One region of the Citrobacter meridianamericanus genome, then DNA from elsewhere that is predicted to be linked to it. Evidence: riboswitches for the same ligand, from Rfam matches in the RefSeq annotation. Region 1 holds a riboswitch; each other region holds the start of a gene.
What was found. Region 1 has a riboswitch for thiamine pyrophosphate ahead of thiM (hydroxyethylthiazole kinase). Riboswitches for the same ligand answer to the same signal wherever they lie in the genome.
Positions count from the first base shown of each region.

Region 2: another riboswitch for thiamine pyrophosphate. It lies ahead of thiC (phosphomethylpyrimidine synthase ThiC); the one in region 1 lies ahead of thiM (hydroxyethylthiazole kinase).
Region 3: another riboswitch for thiamine pyrophosphate. It lies ahead of thiB (thiamine ABC transporter substrate binding subunit); the one in region 1 lies ahead of thiM (hydroxyethylthiazole kinase).

Region 1 is NZ_CP101036.1:1,986,193-1,991,940, reverse strand. It holds gene NMD08_RS09435 (PfkB family carbohydrate kinase) at 1-215, shown strand, start outside; gene NMD08_RS09430 (GntR family transcriptional regulator) at 189-935, opposite strand; gene thiD (bifunctional hydroxymethylpyrimidine kinase/phosphomethylpyrimidine kinase) at 976-1,776, opposite strand; gene thiM (hydroxyethylthiazole kinase) at 1,773-2,561, opposite strand; TPP riboswitch at 2,593-2,689, opposite strand; gene NMD08_RS09415 (RcnB family protein) at 2,894-3,226, shown strand; gene NMD08_RS09410 (fimbrial protein) at 3,282-4,265, opposite strand; gene NMD08_RS09405 (fimbrial biogenesis outer membrane usher protein) at 4,277-5,748, opposite strand, start outside.
Region 2 is NZ_CP101036.1:4,985,332-4,991,079, reverse strand. It holds gene thiG (thiazole synthase) at 1-720, opposite strand, end outside; gene thiS (sulfur carrier protein ThiS) at 722-922, opposite strand; gene NMD08_RS24240 (HesA/MoeB/ThiF family protein) at 903-1,661, opposite strand; gene thiE (thiamine phosphate synthase) at 1,654-2,289, opposite strand; gene thiC (phosphomethylpyrimidine synthase ThiC) at 2,289-4,187, opposite strand; TPP riboswitch at 4,271-4,393, opposite strand; gene rsd (sigma D regulator) at 4,444-4,932, opposite strand; gene nudC (NAD(+) diphosphatase) at 5,029-5,748, shown strand, end outside.
Region 3 is NZ_CP101036.1:4,445,757-4,451,504, reverse strand. It holds gene NMD08_RS21710 (DedA family protein) at 1-282, shown strand, start outside; gene thiQ (thiamine ABC transporter ATP-binding protein ThiQ) at 340-1,041, opposite strand; gene thiP (thiamine/thiamine pyrophosphate ABC transporter permease ThiP) at 1,025-2,635, opposite strand; gene thiB (thiamine ABC transporter substrate binding subunit) at 2,611-3,594, opposite strand; TPP riboswitch at 3,625-3,748, opposite strand; gene sgrR (HTH-type transcriptional regulator SgrR) at 3,782-5,437, opposite strand; gene sgrT (glucose uptake inhibitor SgrT) at 5,537-5,665, shown strand.

The DNA of each region.
Region 1 (5,748 bases):
CCGGTTGCGTACCGGCATTTGCGACGACGGTTGTTGATACCATTGGTGCAGGTGACAGCCATGCTGGCGGCATGCTGGCCGGGCTGGCATCTGGCTGGACGCTGGCGGAAGCCGTACTGCTGGGTAACGCGGTAGCGTCCTGGGTAGTCGGGCATCGCGGCGGCGATTGCGCACCCTCGCGCGAGGCGCTACTCCTCGCACACAAAGACGTATAGATCGCTTCGACAGTAGCTGATGCTGTATTCAATGGGCCGTTGCTGTTGGTCAAGCGCTACCTGCTTGATCACCAGTACCGGCACTTTGCTGTCCATTTGTATATGTGCCTGAAACTCTGCGTCAGGCATTCGGGCGCTGACGCGTGAGCGCGTGCGCTGCGGGAAGATATGCTGGCTGCGAAAATAGTCATACAGTGAAACGCCGATGGCATCGACATCATGGATTAGATGGACAGGAACCCATGACTCTTCAATAGAAACCGCGTCTTCATCTACATAGCGAATGCGCTTGAGCAGAAAGACGTCACTCCCTACGGCAACCGCCAGATGCTGGGCCACCTCTTCCGGGCAGGGCACAATGCGCTTGTTGACCCACAACGTATCTGGTTTTTTACCGCGCAACACCACCTGCTGGGAAAAACCACGCGCCTCTTTGAGCGAATACTCGAAAATGTTGTTGATCTGTGTCCCATAACCACGGGCACGCGTCACTACGCCTTCTTCTTCCAGGGCCTGCATCGCCTTACGCACCGTAATTCGCGAAACGCCGGTCAACTGACTGAGATCGCGCTCGCCCGGCAGGATATTCCCATGCTCCAGAACCCCGCTGCGCACAGCGTTTTTCACCGTTTGGGCAAACTTCAGATACAGCGGTGTGTTATCAGCCGCTGAAATGCGCTCATTCAGTTGCGCGATAAGCTGGGTATGCGCTTGTTCCATTTATCTTTTCCTGCAGCCGTTTCTGCAGCCAGTATACCGATTACCACCACGCGTGGAAATGATGTACCGGACCTATTCCCTCGCCAACTTCCAGGGTGTCGGCTTGCGCCAGCGCAGCTGAAAGCCACAGCTTTGCCTCCTGTACTGTTTCTGCCCAGTTATCATGACGTGGGCGCAGCGCCGCCAGCGCCGCCGAGAGCGTACAGCCGGTGCCATGGGTATTTTTGGTCATCGCCCTTGGCGCGGTAAAACGCTGTTCACCCTCACGGGTAAAGAGCCAGTCCGGGCTTTGCACATCATCGAGATGTCCCCCTTTCATTAACACCGCCTCACAGCCCAGCGCCCGTAGCGCCCTTCCCTGCTCTAACATCTCCTGCTCAGTTTGCGCATGCGATGCCCCGAGAAGTGCCGCGGCTTCGGGTAAATTTGGTGTGATAATCGAGACCTGTGGCAGCAAACGGGTACGCAGCGTTTCTACCGCAGAAGGAGATAACAGCGGATCGCCGCTTTTCGCCAGCATCACCGTATCCAGCACCACATTTCGTACTCGATGACGACGCAAACGTTCGGCAACCGCTTCAACAATATCCGTCTCCGCCAGCATACCAATTTTGGTTGTGTCGATACGTACATCACTAAACACCGAGTCCAGTTGTGCAGCAACAAAGTCAGGTTCAATGCGATACACCGACTGCACCCCGCGCGTATTTTGTGCCACCAACGCGGTAATAACCGAGCAGCCGTATGCGCCAAGCGCCGAGAAGGTTTTTAAATCGGCCTGAATACCTGCGCCACCGCTTGGATCGGTTCCTGCGATCGTTAATGCGTTAATCCGTTTCATGCTTGCTCCTGGGCGGTCAGGTTATAGAGGGCGTCGATAAATGCCGGAACAAAACTTCCCGGTCCGGTTGATTGTTCTGTAGCTATTTGTCCGGCCTGTTTCATCCAGCTGCAGGCTGAAGCGACGTTATCAAGTCTGTCACCACGCAAAGCACAACTGGCCGCAACAACCGCCGACAGCGCACATCCGGTACCCACCACTCGGGTCATCAACGGGTCACCGCCGTTCACGCAGACGGTACGCTGACCATCGGTAACGTAGTCAACTTCGCCGGTAACCACGACAACGGTCCCAACCTGACGCGCCAGCGCCTGCGCAGCCGGGAGGGCTACCGCTGGTGTATCAGTCGTGTCTACACCGCGCCCTCCACCGTTCATCCCCGCCAGCGCAAGGATTTCCGAGGCATTACCGCGAATAGCGGCGGGCTGTAGCGCCAGTAAATCCAGACAGAAGCGACGACGATACGCCAGTGCGCCTACGGCAACGGGATCGAGCGTCCAGGGAGTATTAGCCCGCAGCGCCTGTTCGACCGCCGCGCGCATGGCAATGGCGCGGCTCTCGGTCAGCGTACCCACGTTAATTAGCAGCGCACTGGCGATAGGCGCAAACTGGCTGGCTTCTTCAGGTTCGATCACCATCGCTGGTGATGCGCCAAGTGCGAGTAACGTATTGGCCGTAAAGCTTTGCACAACCTCGTTGGTCATACAGTGTGTGAGTGGGGAAAGCGTTCTAAATTGATGTAAGGTGTGGGCCGCAAGCGCGCGGCAGTGCAGGTCAGGCTGCATGGTTCAGCTCCTGCCCGCGCGAAGAAGGGACACGAGCAGTGTCAGACTTCCCTACGCTGGCATTATCCAGATCAGGTGGTACGGGTATTTCTCAGCCTTCACCAGGAAGGGCACCCCGAGTCGTTGAAACCGAAACATGTTACACCGGTTTCAGCGACAGGATACTGTCTGCACGCCATGTTGTAAATTGCGGGCCAACATTGCCGCATATCTGCACTTCATTTACACTTTTTACGAAATAACTGGAGTACTCACAAAATAGTGCTTGTCAGATATCCTGTAAGCCAGAAATGATACACGACTGATTTTGACGACCCGAATAAGTAGAGAGGATGGGTATGAAAAATAAAATGTTGCTGAGCGCACTTCTGCTTGCGAGCAGTGTCGTCTGGGCCGCACCGGCCACAAAAGCTGCCCCCACCGGAATTGATAAGTATGAGCTGAGCAGCTTTATTGCTGACTTCACCCATTTCAAACCCGGTGACAAGGTTCCACCACTGTATCTCACCGACGAATACACCATAAAGCAGTGGAATCTGCGCAACCTGCCCGCACCGACGGCAGGCACCCACTGGACCTACATGGGCGGCGCGTATGTGCTGGTCAATGATGCCGATGCTAAGATCATTAAAGCCTACGACGGCGAGATTTTTTATCATCGTTAATAGAATAAAAACACGTACTTTCAGCAAGAAAGTACGTGAAATAACCACCAATCAATCAGTCGTAAGATACCGCAAAGATCACTTTACTTTGTACCTCACCAGGCTGTAGTGATTCTCCTGTTACGCGAACATATTTCGCGGTGATGGGGAACGTGTAGCCACTTTTGATTTCAGTCAGTTTAGGTATTTTGTTCATCAGCGTATCCCCCAATTTCAACGGCGAGGTCGCACTGCCGTTGTAAATCTGGAAACCTACGCCCTTTGCACCACCCGTTAAAGTATTTATCAATATTGTCCCACTATCATTCCAGTCGCCACGCGCAACTTTAAAACTGACTGGATTGGTAGTGACGCCGTTGATACCTTCGCAACTCAGTGTGAGATCTGTAGAACCTGATTTAGTATTGTTTGCACTTAATATTTCTTTTAGCGTCGTATCCGGCATTTTTATCTCATATGTAGTTTTTGAGAAACGACAGGTTGTTGGTTTGTGCGTTACAGTGAAGTTCATATTCTGGGTAAAGGTTGAAGTATTCGACAACCGCTTTGTAGCCCAACAAAAAAGATAAGCTAACCAGTTTGCTGTGCAGTCATTTTCAGCAGTAATACTGACCGCTGAATCGCTCAAACTAAACGCATCGCCAGATACCGTCTGTTTTGCGGTACCTGAACTCAAATAACTTGCTGTAATGGTGAAATTCTTGGTATTTAGTGTTTCACCGGCACTTACAGTTGTTCGACCAATACTGACAGGAAAATCGTTACTCGTTAAATTAATACTAATTAATACCTTCTTACCGCTGCTCCCCTGGATAGCAACAATATAATCCTTGAGGGGTGTTGCATAATATAAACTATCGGTATTAGCAGTACATGTTATATTGCCACTGGCATTGAGATTTACTTTTGCTGTCGCCTTACCGGATGTCATATCCAGATTGATTGTCGATGTTCCCCCGTTTAATGACTGAAACGTACATCCCGCCTGTACCCCAAAGGATGACAATAGCAAAAATAGTAAATACAGATACTCTTTCATATTTCGCATCCTTATCGGCAAATATAGACTTCATTCTCATCAATCGCCTTATCGAAGGTAATCGTGCAGAATTGTCCCAGCTGTTTATTAACCGCGACGCGTACCGACGCAGGAATGTCGTTGGTGCGAATAAATAACCGACTGCCCTGGCCGACCAGACCAATGTTATTACCCGCACTATCTTCAACCTCATAGCCAAACGATAACGGAGAGCCGTCCGGACGCTGGGCAAGAAAATACCAGGGTTTACGCCTGTCAGTTTCATACTCCGCCAGTACAACCGCACCGCGATAAGGTACCGCACCTTTGCGGTTGCCAAGTAAGGCAACATCGCTGTGGCTGTCAGAAAGATCCAGCATCAGCATATTTTCGCGATACGGGGTCAGGCCGTCATAAACCGCGTAACCTTTGCTGTTCGTCGTTAAGTAACGCTGTCCCTGCACCGCCGCCCCCTGTAACCCCGGCGCTTTAACAATGGCGAAAGTATCGGAAAGCCGGGACGTCAGCGCCACACCGTCAGACCACACCACAACACCGCCCTGAATATTACCGCTGGCCTGTTGATACTTATTCGACTGGCTGTAGCTGCCGCCCACAGTCGCCATTGCCGCGCGCCAGACCATGCTACCGCCCGCCGTTGTCTCGTTCTCTTGTCGTTGGTGACTGAGGTTGGCGCCATAGCTGAATTGATCGCGATTACCCGCCACCCCGCTTAAGCTGGCGTTATTCGACTGATAACCATCATCATCAAACGTTGTTGAGTTAGAAACGAACAGATCGCGCCGAGGAGCGGAAATACCGTCCCCCCACGAAAACGGGATGGAAATGTACAGGTTAAAACGCTTATCCTCGTGATTATCCTGATCGTACGTTTGGCTAACGGCAAAGGTATAGCTAACTCGCTGCCACGTGTTCGAATAACTCAACTGATAATCTTTTCCCGTTCCACTACGTTGCCAGTAGTCACGCCACAAACCGCTGACGGCCAGAAATCCCCAATCAGCAGCCAGTGCCTGGTTGATGTTCAGAGAAAAACTGTTCTTACGGCCAAAGTCGTTCTGATAGTAGTCCGCAAGGTCATAAACATCATTTTCATCGCGGTGATAGTGATTTTTATTATTCGCCCACACGTAGTCATTAAAGCTACGATAATCCCGCGATGAATAACGATAAGCTGCCAGCGCAAACTGCGTGCTGGTCTGGGCGACATACTTGTTCCACGCAACCTGATAGCTCTGACCATCAAAAACATCACCATTATCCTGTTCGCTATGTGATCGCGTGGCATCTACCAATACCGAGCCAATAGGTGTATTCCAGCCGGTCCCGAGCACAAATGAAGAATAATTCTGCGACAGCATTGTACCGCCATAGACCGTTAGCAAATTGTTCATACCATACTGATAACTGCCCTGTAGGAAATCATACTGATTGCCAGCCCCCTCAATATGGCTACGCCCGGCAGCAAAATCATATTTTGATA
Region 2 (5,748 bases), 2.3 Mb from region 1:
CGAACTTTTGCTTCCGGGTACCGCCTGGCGCGCCAGAAGGCCCGCTTCAACTGCCAGACGAAAGGCAGTGGCCATCATGACCGGATCATCCGCCACGGCGATTGCCGTGTTGACCAGCACCGCGTCGGCGCCCATTTCCAGCGCTTGTGTGGCGTGGCTGGGCACGCCGATCCCGGCGTCGACCACCACCGGCACGGTAGCCTGCTGGATAATAATCTCCAGCATCGCTTTGGTTGCCAGCCCTTGATTTGAACCGATGGGTGCGCCGAGCGGCATCACCGCCGCACAGCCCACTTCTTCCAGCCGCTTGCACAGTACCGGATCCGCACCGCAGTAAGGCAGCACCACAAAGCCCTGTTTCACTAGCGATGCGGCAGCTTTTAGCGTTTCAATCGGATCCGGCAATAGCCAGCGGGCATCCGGGTGGATTTCTAATTTCAGCCAGTTTGTGCCCAGCGCTGCACGCGCCAGTTGGGCGGCGAAAATAGCTTCTTCAGCGGTTTTCGCTCCGGAGGTGTTAGGCAGCAGCGTCACGCCCGCGTCGATAAGTGGGGCCAGAATGGCATCGTTATGCTGGCGCAAATCCACGCGCTTCATCGCCAGCGTCACCAGCTGGCTGCCGGAGGCGCGAATCGCCTCGACCATCAGCTGTGATGAGGCAAATTTTCCGGTACCGGTGAACAGATGTGAATCAAACGTTTTGTCGGCAATACGTAACATATCAACCCCCTGCAATAACCTGAAAAAGCAGGATCTGGTCGCCTTCCTGCATGATATGCTGCTGCCACTGCTCGCGCGGCAGAATCTGCTGATTGAGCGCCAGCGCCGCGCCCGGTTTGAGCTGATTAAGCTCGGTGAGCAGCCCGCTGACGGTTTGTCCCTCGGCGCACTGCATCGGCTCATCATTGAACTGAATCTGCATGTTGCCCTCCGCATACCTGGCAGCCATTGGCCCGACGCAGCGCAAGGCTGCGCCACTGGCTGGTTTTACCGTCAAAAAGGCGTAACTCGCCGCTGGGCGTCGCAATGCCGCTAAGCAGTTTGATGGCTTCCAGCGCCTGCAAGGTGCCCATCACGCCGACAACCGGGCCGATGATACCGGCGGTACGGCAGTTGCGTTCAGGTTCGACATCATCCGGCCACAGGCAGCGGTAACAGCCTTGTTCCCACGGCGGGGTGAGTACCATCAACTGGCCGCCGAAACCCACGGCGCTGGCGGTAACCAAAGGCGTATTCAGCGCCACGCAGGCGGCGTTAATTTCCTGACGCGTGGCCATGTTGTCGGTACAGTCGAGCACCACGTCGGCCCGCGCAACCGCATGCCGCAGCGCCTCACCCGTCAGTCGCTGTTCAAGGACGACCAGCTCGCTGTCCGGGTTAAGACGTGCCAGGTGGCGTTCTGCCGCCTGTGCTTTTGGGCGAGCAATGTCGTCGGTGGTGAACAATATTTGCCGTTGCAGATTGCTCAGATGAACGTCGTCATCGTCCGCCAACGTCAGCGTGCCGACACCTGCTCCCGCCAGATACAACGCGGCAGGCGAACCAAGCCCGCCTAAACCGACAATCAGCACATGGCTGTCGAGCAACTTTTGCTGGCCCTCAATCGCGATATCGCCAAGCAGAATCTGGCGGCTGTAGCGCATAAAGTCGCGGTCATTCATCGCCGACTCCTGCTATGTCGAGCAGCTGCGCCGTGGCTACCTGCCAGTCGGCCGCAAGGGTGATAGCGCTGACCACGGCAATGCTGCCGACGCCGGTTGCCAGCACCGCGGGCGCACGTTCCAGACTGATGCCGCCGATGGCGACGGTTGGATAGTCGGCCAGACGCGCAATATGACCTGCCAGCTGTGTCAGCCCCTGCGGAGCGGAAGGCATCTGCTTGGTTTGCGTGGGGAAAACGTGGCCGAGTGCGATGTAAGAAGGCTTAGCGGCCAGTGCGACGTCTATCTCCATATCATCGTGGGTGGAAACCCCCAGGCGTAAGCCCGCCGCCTGAATGGCCTGCAGATCGGTAGTTTCGAGATCTTCCTGGCCCAAATGCACGCCGTAGGCGTTGTGCTTAATCGCCAGCCGCCAGTAGTCGTTGATAAACAGGCGGGCGTCATAACGACGCCCCAGCGCGATGGCAGCGATAACATCCGCTTCCACCTCTTCATCGCGTTTATCTTTGATACGCAACTGGATCGTGCGCACGCCCGCCTCCAGTAGACGCTCAATCCATGCCACGCTATCCACCACCGGATAAAGCCCGAGGCGGAACGGCACGGTCGGGAAATCAGGCTGGTACATTACGCCTCCTCTTTTTTAAGGTAGATTTCGCCGCCTTTGGCGCGGAAGTTTTCCGACATATCCGCCATCCCCAATTCAATGGTTTGCGCGGCGGCGTAATCACGCACTTCCTGGCTGATTTTCATCGAGCAGAACTTCGGCCCACACATGGAGCAGAAGTGAGCGACCTTACCGGACTCCTGCGGCAGGGTTTCATCGTGATAAGCGCGGGCGGTGAATGGGTCGAGCGCGAGGTTAAACTGATCTTCCCAGCGGAATTCGAAGCGTGCTTTCGACATCGCGTTATCGCGGATCTGCGCGCCCGGATGCCCTTTGGCGAGGTCAGCGGCGTGAGCGGCGATCTTGTAGGTGATCAGCCCCTGTTTCACATCTTCTTTGTTCGGTAAACCGAGATGTTCTTTTGGTGTGACGTAGCACAGCATCGCGCAGCCAAACCAGCCGATCATCGCCGCGCCAATGCCGGAGGTGAAGTGGTCATAGCCCGGCGCGATGTCGGTGGTGAGCGGCCCTAAGGTGTAGAACGGCGCCTCGTGGCAGTGTTCCAGTTCTTCGGTCATGTTGCGCTGGATCATCTGCATCGGTACATGCCCTGGGCCTTCGAGCATCACCTGCACGTCGTATTCCCAGGCGATTTTGGTCAGCTCGCCCAGCGTATGCAGTTCGGCGAACTGCGCTTCGTCGTTGGCATCCTGAATCGAACCCGGACGCAGACCATCGCCAAGAGAGAGTGAAACGTCGTAGGCGGCGCAGATTTCGCAAATCTCACGGAAATGTTCAAACAGGAAGTTCTCTTTGTGATGGGAGAGGCACCATTTCGCCATGATTGAGCCGCCGCGCGAGACAATTCCGGTCAGGCGTTTAGCGGTCATCGGCACGTAGCGCAGCAGCACGCCCGCGTGAATGGTGAAGTAGTCGACGCCCTGTTCGGCTTGTTCCAGCAACGTATCGCGGAATGCTTCCCAGGTGAGATCTTCGGCGATCCCATTGACCTTCTCCAGCGCCTGGTAGATCGGTACGGTGCCTATCGGCACCGGGCTATTACGCAGGATCCACTCGCGGGTTTCGTGAATATAGCGACCGGTGGAGAGGTCCATCACCGTATCTGCTCCCCAGCGGGTTGACCATACCAGCTTTTCGACCTCTTCTTCGATAGAGGAGGTGACCGCCGAGTTACCGATGTTGGCGTTCACCTTTACCAGGAAGTTGCGGCCGATGATCATCGGTTCGGATTCCGGGTGGTTGATGTTAGCAGGAATAATCGCCCGGCCTGCAGCGACTTCATCACGCACGAATTCCGGAGTGATATTTTCCGGCAGGCGAGCGCCAAAGTTCATCCCCGGATGCTGGTGGCGCAGCACTTCACTACGAATACGCTCGCGCCCCATGTTTTCACGGATAGCGATAAACTCCATTTCCGGCGTGACAATCCCCTGACGGGCGTAATGCAGTTGGGTCACGCGCTTACCGGTTTTGGCGCGCTTTGGCGTCAGCAGGCCGCTGAAACGTAGCTCGTCCAGGCCATCGTCGGCCAGGCGCTCTTTGGTGTAAGCGGAGCTACGGTCGTCTAATTCTTCGCTATCGTTACGCGCCACAATCCACGGCTGGCGCAGTTTCGCCAGCCCCAGCTGGACGTTAATCGCCACGTCAGGATCGCCATACGGCCCGGAGGTGTCGTACACCGGTACGGCTTCGTTATCTTCAAATTGCGGATTGTCTTTGCTGCCGCCAATCAGCGTCGGGCTAAGTTGGATTTCGCGCATAGGGACGCGGATATCCGCCTGCGAGCCGGTGATGTAGATGCGTTTTGAGTTCGGAAAGGCGGTCCCTTCCAGGGTATCGATAAAGTGTTGGGCTTGAGCGCGCTGTTCGCGGCGTGATGGTTTAGTAGTGGCAGACATAGCTCATTCCAAATAAAAGTAAGGATATGGCTTGTCAGACGACGGATGAAGCAAGAGATAAGCTCGCCCGGGGGCGATGCTATTGCAGATTGACTCTTGTTCCCTTCGCAGGTTTTAACCTGATCAGGTTCCGCGGATCCCGAATTAACGGTCTCAGCCTTTTCCACTCATGCTGTTGTGGAAAATAAGCACTCCGACAAGAAGTAACCTCAGTAAAGAGGTAATGAATGTAAATTACGCGTTAATGCGACAAATCTCAAGCAGGACGTTTGAGAGTGCCACTCTCGTGCATCGCATCAAATACCAGCATGATCAGCTTATCTTCGAGTACGAACCTGGCTTCCAGCGCCTCGCCGATATCTGATAAAGCCTGTTGAAATTCAAGGAAGTTATCATGATCAATGGCGGTCTCCAGACTGGTGTCATAGTAGTCCATGATCTGTTGTGTGTTGGCTTCCAGCAGCGGCCAAATTTTTGTCGCTTTTAAAAGCTGCCCGTTCCCTTCCAATTTATGGAGAATACGTTCATAAATACTGAAGTGTCCGGTGGAGAGGTAATCGACCAGGCTCTGACAAAAATCATCCAGCGCCTTTTCATTGAGCCGCATGTACGATTCTTTGCCAGGCTTAATGCCAACCAGATTGTAGTAAGCCACGAGCAGGTGCTTACGTACATGTAGCCAGCGATCAACCAGTTTATTACTTCCTCCGACGTGCTCCGTCAGGCTTTCCAGCTGGTTTAACATGATTGACTCCGCAAGATGGTGTTTAAGAACTGCTCACCCGTAAATGTAAAAATAATGTAAACAACATGCCTGTGAAGCAAAGGTTGCGCAAGAGATATGGATCGTATAATTGAAAAATTAGATAGCGGCTGGTGGATTGTCAGTCATGAGCAAAAGTTATGGTTGCCGCATGGTGAACTGCCTCACGGTGACGCGGCACGTTTTGATCTGACCGGGCAGCGCGCACTTTCTATCGGCGAATGGGAAGGGGAAACGGTCTGGCTGGTGCAGCAGCAACGTCGACACGATATGGGGTCGGTGCGCCAGGTTATAGACCAGGATGTTGGCCTGTTTCAACTGGCCGGACGCGGCGTACAGCTGGCTGAGTTTTACCGCTCGCATAAATTCTGCGGCTACTGTGGGCACACGATGCACCCGAGTAAAACGGAATGGGCGATGCTGTGCAGCCACTGCCGGGAACGCTACTACCCGCAAATTGCCCCCTGCATTATCGTCGCTATCCGCCGTGACGACGCTATCTTGCTCGCCCAACATGTTCGCCATCGCAACGGCGTGCATACCGTGCTGGCGGGCTTTGTCGAAGTGGGTGAGACCCTTGAACAGGCGGTGGCGCGTGAAGTCATGGAAGAGAGCGGCATTAAGGTTAAAAACCTGCGCTATGTCACTTCTCAGCCGTGGCCGTTCCCACAGTCTTTGATGACCGCATTTATGGCAGAGTATGATAGCGGGGAGATTGTTATCGACCCGAAAGAACTGCTGGAGGCGAACTGGTATCGCTACGATAATTTACCGCTGCTTCCCCCGCCAGGCACCGTC
Region 3 (5,748 bases), 2.5 Mb from region 1:
GGGGCAGCAATCGATATTCCTGCTGATATGCAGAGCGGGGATTTCAAATGGTTGCTGCTGGCGACGGCGCTGCTGCTGTGGGTAGGCGGTTGGTTTTGCTGGCGATTGTGGCGCAGCGGCAAAGCGGCTGTCGATCGCTTAACCGCGTATTTCCCCCGCAGCCGTTTGTTGTATCTGGCGCCGTTGACGCTCGGCATCGGCGTGGTTGCGTTGGTGGCGTTGCTGCGACATCCACTGATGCCGGTGTATATCGATATTCTGCGTAAAGTCGTGGGTTACTGACGAATCTTTTGCCGGATGGCGCTAATGCTTATCCGGCCTGGGAAATCTGCCAACTTGTCATCCGGTTTTAATGCCCAATAGCGCCGAGGCGCTAGCGTTGCCGCTTAACAGATCGTCCGTATCGCCCTGCCAGGCGATGCGCCCGTCGGCGACCACAATCGAGCGGGGCGCAATTCGCGCCGCATCTTCTACGCTGTGGGAAACCATCAGTAACGTCAGTTGCTTCTCGCGACAGACTTCGGCCACCAGCGTTAACATCTCCTGGCGCAGCGCAGGGTCTAGTGCAGAAAAAGGTTCATCAAGCAGCAAAATGGGTTGTTCGCGTACCAGACAACGCGCCAGCGCCACGCGCTGTCGTTGCCCGCCGGAAAGCTCTCCGGGCAGTCGCTCCAGCAGTGAGTCAATTCCCATTTGCCGGGCGATGAAGTGCATTTTCTCCCGTTGCGATGCGTTCAGCTTCAATCCAGGATTAAGGCCCAGGCCGATATTTTGCTGCACGTTCAGATGACTGAACAGGTTGTTTTCCTGAAACAGCATCGAAACGGGGCGACGAGAGGGCGGTGTGGTGGTGTGATCTTCACCTGCAATCATCATGGTGCCGCTGGCTGGCGTGAGAAAGCCGGCTATCAGATTCAGCAGCGTGCTTTTCCCGGCGCCGCTTGGCCCGAGTATCGCTACCTGCTCACCGCGCGCGATTGACAACGTAAAGCGCATTGGCAAATGGTGATAAAGCCATGTGATATCAATCAGTTTTAACATTTCGCCCCGGCAATTTCTCAATAACAGTAAACAGTGTAAAGCACAGGATCAGCAGCAAAAACGCCGTCACCGCGCCATCCTGACTGCGATAAGATCCAATCTGCTGATATAAATAAAACGGCAGGGTGCGGAAATCCTCGTTGCCAAATAACGCCACTACGCCAAAATCACCAATCGACAGCACACAGGCAAATGCCATCGCCTGCGCCAGCGGGCGCTTCAGGGCGCGAAGTTCAACCATTTTCAGGCGCGACCATCCCTCGATTCCTAACGACTGGCACAACATACTGTAACGCGCGGTCACGTCACGCATTGGGTTTTCCAGCACCTTCAATGCGTAGGGGATCGCCATGAGTGCATTGGTAAAAATGACAATGCCGTCAGCGGATTCGGGGAGCCCAACAGTATTATTGAGCAGCAGAAAGAAGCCGGTTGCCAGCACGATGCCTGGCATAGCGAGGATCATCATGCCGCTCAGCTCCAGCATTTGTCCTGCCAGCATCTGTTGGCGGGCACGCAGTTCACGACTACTCCATAACAGCATCATGGTGAGTATGACGCACAACGCACCTGCCGCCAGCGCGATGCGCAGTGAGGTTCCCAACGCCTGCCATAGTGCTGGCTGCGTAAGCACATCCAGTACCTGACGGTTAAGACCATCGACAATCACCGCCAGCAGCGGCGGTAGCAACAGCAGCAGGGCCAGAATAATCAGCAGCGAGTCGGCCAGACGGCTGTGCAAACGATCGTCTGGATCGCGCCAGCCCTGAACCAGTGTGGTGCCCGGCGCAATAGCACGGCTCAGGCGTTGGCTGAGTAGCACCAGCGCTAAACAACACAGCATCTGGATCAACGCCAGCATGGCGGCGCGGGCAGGATCGTAATCAAAATTCAGCGCCTGATAGATAGCCAGTTCGATAGTGGTGGCCTGTGGCCCGCCGCCCAGCGACAGAACGGTGGCGAAGCTGGCGAAGCACAGCATAAAGATGAGCGCTGCGACGGGAAGGATTTGCCGACGAAGCCACGGCCATTCAACAAAACGGAAGAAATGCCAGCCGCGCATCCCGAGTTGAGCGGCTAACTGTCGCTGTTCGCCGGGAATATTCTCCAGCGACTGCAACAGCAGACGGCTGGCCATCGGCAGATTGAAAAAGACGTGCGCCAGCAGAATGCCCTGCAAACCGTAAGGCGAAAAGGTCCATTCCAGCCCTAAGGCATGCCAGAGCGAGGCCAACCAGCCCTGACGACCATAGACGCTAAGAATACCGAATACCGCGACCAGCACCGGCAGGATTAACGTCATGGCGCACAGGCGCAGCAGCGCCAGACGTCCTGGAAAACGGCGACGATAGAGCGCCCGGGCAAGGAAAATCGCCGGGATAACCGACAACACAGCGGATAGAAAAGCCTGCCAGAAAGAAAAGCGCACCACATGCCACAGGTAGTCATCTTGCCACAGCGAGGACCACTCTCCCTGCGGGGCGTTAAACCACAGCGCCAGAAACGCGGCCAGGGCCACGGTCACCATCAGCGTGGCGGCGGTAAGCCCTGGAACCAGCCAGCCGGGAATTAACGGCTGACGGCGCGTTGCCATTCGCTAATCCATGCCTGACGTTGAGCCGCAACCTGCTGCGGGGTAAATTCGAGCGCAGTGGCTGGTTTTTCCAATTGCTCAAATCCTGACGGTAGGGCGACCTGCGTCACCGGATACATCCAGTTGCCGGTTGGAATCGCATTCTGGAATGCCGTAGACACCATAAACTTGAGGAACTTCTCGGCCAGTTCCGGCTGCTTGCTGGCCGCAGTACGCGCGGCGACTTCCACCTGCAAATAATGGCCTTCGCTAAAGTTAGCGGCGGCGTAGTTGTCTTTTTTCTCGGCGATGATGTGATAAGCCGGAGAGGTGGTATAGCTGAGTACCAGATCGCTTTCACCTTTCAGGAACAGGCCGTAGGCTTCACTCCAGCCCTTGGTGACGGTGACGGTTTTTGCCGCCAGTTTCTGCCAGGCCTCTGGCGCTTTATCGCCATAGACTTTCTGCATCCATAGCAGCAGACCCAGCCCCGGCGTGCTGGTACGCGGATCCTGATAAATGACGCGCCATTTTTGGTCGCTTTCAACCAGTTCCTTCAGGCTTTTAGGCGGATTCGTCAGCTTGTTTTTATCATAAACGAAGGCGAAATAACCGTAGTCAAACGGAACGAAGGTATCGTTTTTCCAGCCACCGGGCACGTTAACGGCGTCACTTGCTACGCCACTTTTGGCGAACAGGTTAGTTTGTGTAGCGGCTTCCAGAAGATTGTTATCCAGGCCCAGCACAACGTCGGCTTTGCTGTTTTTTCCTTCCATGCGCAGGCGGTTAAGCAGCGAAACGCCATCTTCCAGCGCGACCAGTTTCAATTCACAGTTGCAGTCAGCTTCAAACGCTTTTTTGATTGTCGGACCCGGCCCCCAGTCAGCAGCGAACGAGTCGTAGGTATAGACGGTCAGTACAGGTTTGGCGAAGACAGGCGCTGCGCACAGCAGTAAAAGCGGAAGACATTTTTTAAACACTTTGCACCTCAAGAGTTGGGTGGCAAAGGACTTGAGATAAGCCTCAAATCCCTTCGCCGGCATTATCCGGATCAGGTTCGACGGGTATCTCTCAGCCCATACGCAGATCGAATGATTTTGTGTATGTTTTTATTTAGCACCCCGTTGAGAACGGCGTTAGTGTAATGATTTTGTTGCTTAGCAGCAATTAAGGATCCGGCGGAGCAAACCACGCCGATTTAAAATCAAACCAGCCGAGAGTATTCATACGCAGTCCGCGCATACTGCGCTGCCCCTGAATGATCAGCCAGTGGTGGATTAACGGCACAATGGCCTTTGTGGCGAGCAGCTGTTGGCACCATGCAGCCAGGCTCATTTCGCCCGTTCGCCAGCGGGCCGCATCGTTTTCCCAGTCACGCGAGATACAGTTTTGCAGTAACGGGACTTCGCACAAATGGGCGAACAGTGAGAAGTCGAGCGGTAGGGTAAAGTTGGCGCTGTTAAGCCAGATATCGCTGACGATTTCTCCTGCATGCCATTGATCGTAGTCGATCTCCTGAATAGTCAACTGCACCTGATGCTGCGCCAGCAACGTCTTCATGATCTGCGCAATAATCCGATGTTCGATGTGATCGCGATAGTAGGTGATCGTCAGCGTTTCCAGCCCGGCGGGTTTTTCACCATGGCCGGGTTTTGCGTGATGCCAGCGGGGGAGTAAACCATACGCGGGAAACCACAGTCGCTGGTACTGTTCGTCGGCGTGGCAGATTAAATTGGTCGGCGAGAGAATGCGGCTTACCCATTCGCGGACCTCCTGGTTAGCTCCACGGTGGCTACGCGCATCAAACAGCAGGTAGTAGCAACCTTCTTCGAGGCGGCTTTCGATCGCCTTTTCATCCTCGGTGGGACCTTGTAGCGTCAAACCGCCGCCTGGCTCTTCGCCGATGTCAGGTAATACCCAAACGTTAACTTCGTCGATCAGGGCCCGGTAGCCAAAGTAATCATCAAATGCATGAATTTTCAGTTGGTTATTGGTGTTTCGTATTACCGCATACGGACCGGTACCAATCGGGTGACTGGAGAAGTTGTTTAGCGTTTCCCATTCTCGCGGCAGGATCATGGCGGGGACCTGCCCCAATAGCCAGGGAAGCCAGCGGTCTGGCTGGGCCAGATGGATATCCAGCGTCCAGGCCGTGGGAGAGACGATCTGCGTGATGTGTGAGTACAGCGGCAGGCTGTTAATGCGCATCAGTGAGGCGATAACATCTGCCATTTCCAGTTCGCGGCCATGATGAAAATGGATCCCCGGACGCAGGAAAAATCGCCAGTGTAAAGGTGAAATTTGCTGCCAGTGATGGGCAATGTCCGCTTCCAGTTCCCCATTTTCCTCATTTACCCGAATTAAGGCGCTGAAGATTTGCCGGGCGATATGGGTTTCGGAGCGGCGTAATGCCGTGCCGGGCAGCAGGTTGTGCATGGGGCGATAATAGAGAACGCGCATGATATGCCGACCCTGGCGAAAGCTGCGACCCAGATGGGAGACCAGCATTTGCCGTACGGCCGTTTTGTCACCGACCAGTTGCACCAGTTGATCGATGCGATCCTGTTCCAGTAGGTCTTCCGCGCGCTGCTGCTGGAGCGCCAGCCCGGTATAGAGGAATGTCAGTCGCGAGCGTTTACCTCGTCCAACTTCAGCTTCCCACGTTAACCAGCCGCGATCTTGCATGGTATTAAGCAGCGTACGCATATGGCGGCGCGAGCAGCTTAGCAGTTCCGCCAGCTCGTTCAGCGTCGTGTCTTGCGTTTTGCCGTCACAGCATTGCCACAGACGGATGAACTGTTGTTGCAAACGACCAGAAGACATAAAAGGGGAACTCCTGCGGAAAACTCAGCAATTTTATAATCCCTATATTAAGCCAATAATAGATTCCGATGAAGCGATGAGACAACGAAGGGGTCATCTATGCGTCAGTTCTGGTTGAAGTACTTTACCACGACAGAAAAATCGTCCTGGTTGGCTTGCCTGAGCGCACCGCAGCGCTTAAAGATGCTCGAAGAGCTGATGCAGTGGGAGATGACATCTGACTCCTGAATTGGAAATTGCAGACATCATGTGTGACTGAGTATTGGTGTTAATCGCCGCGCCAGCAGGTATTATCTGCTGGCTTTTTTCGT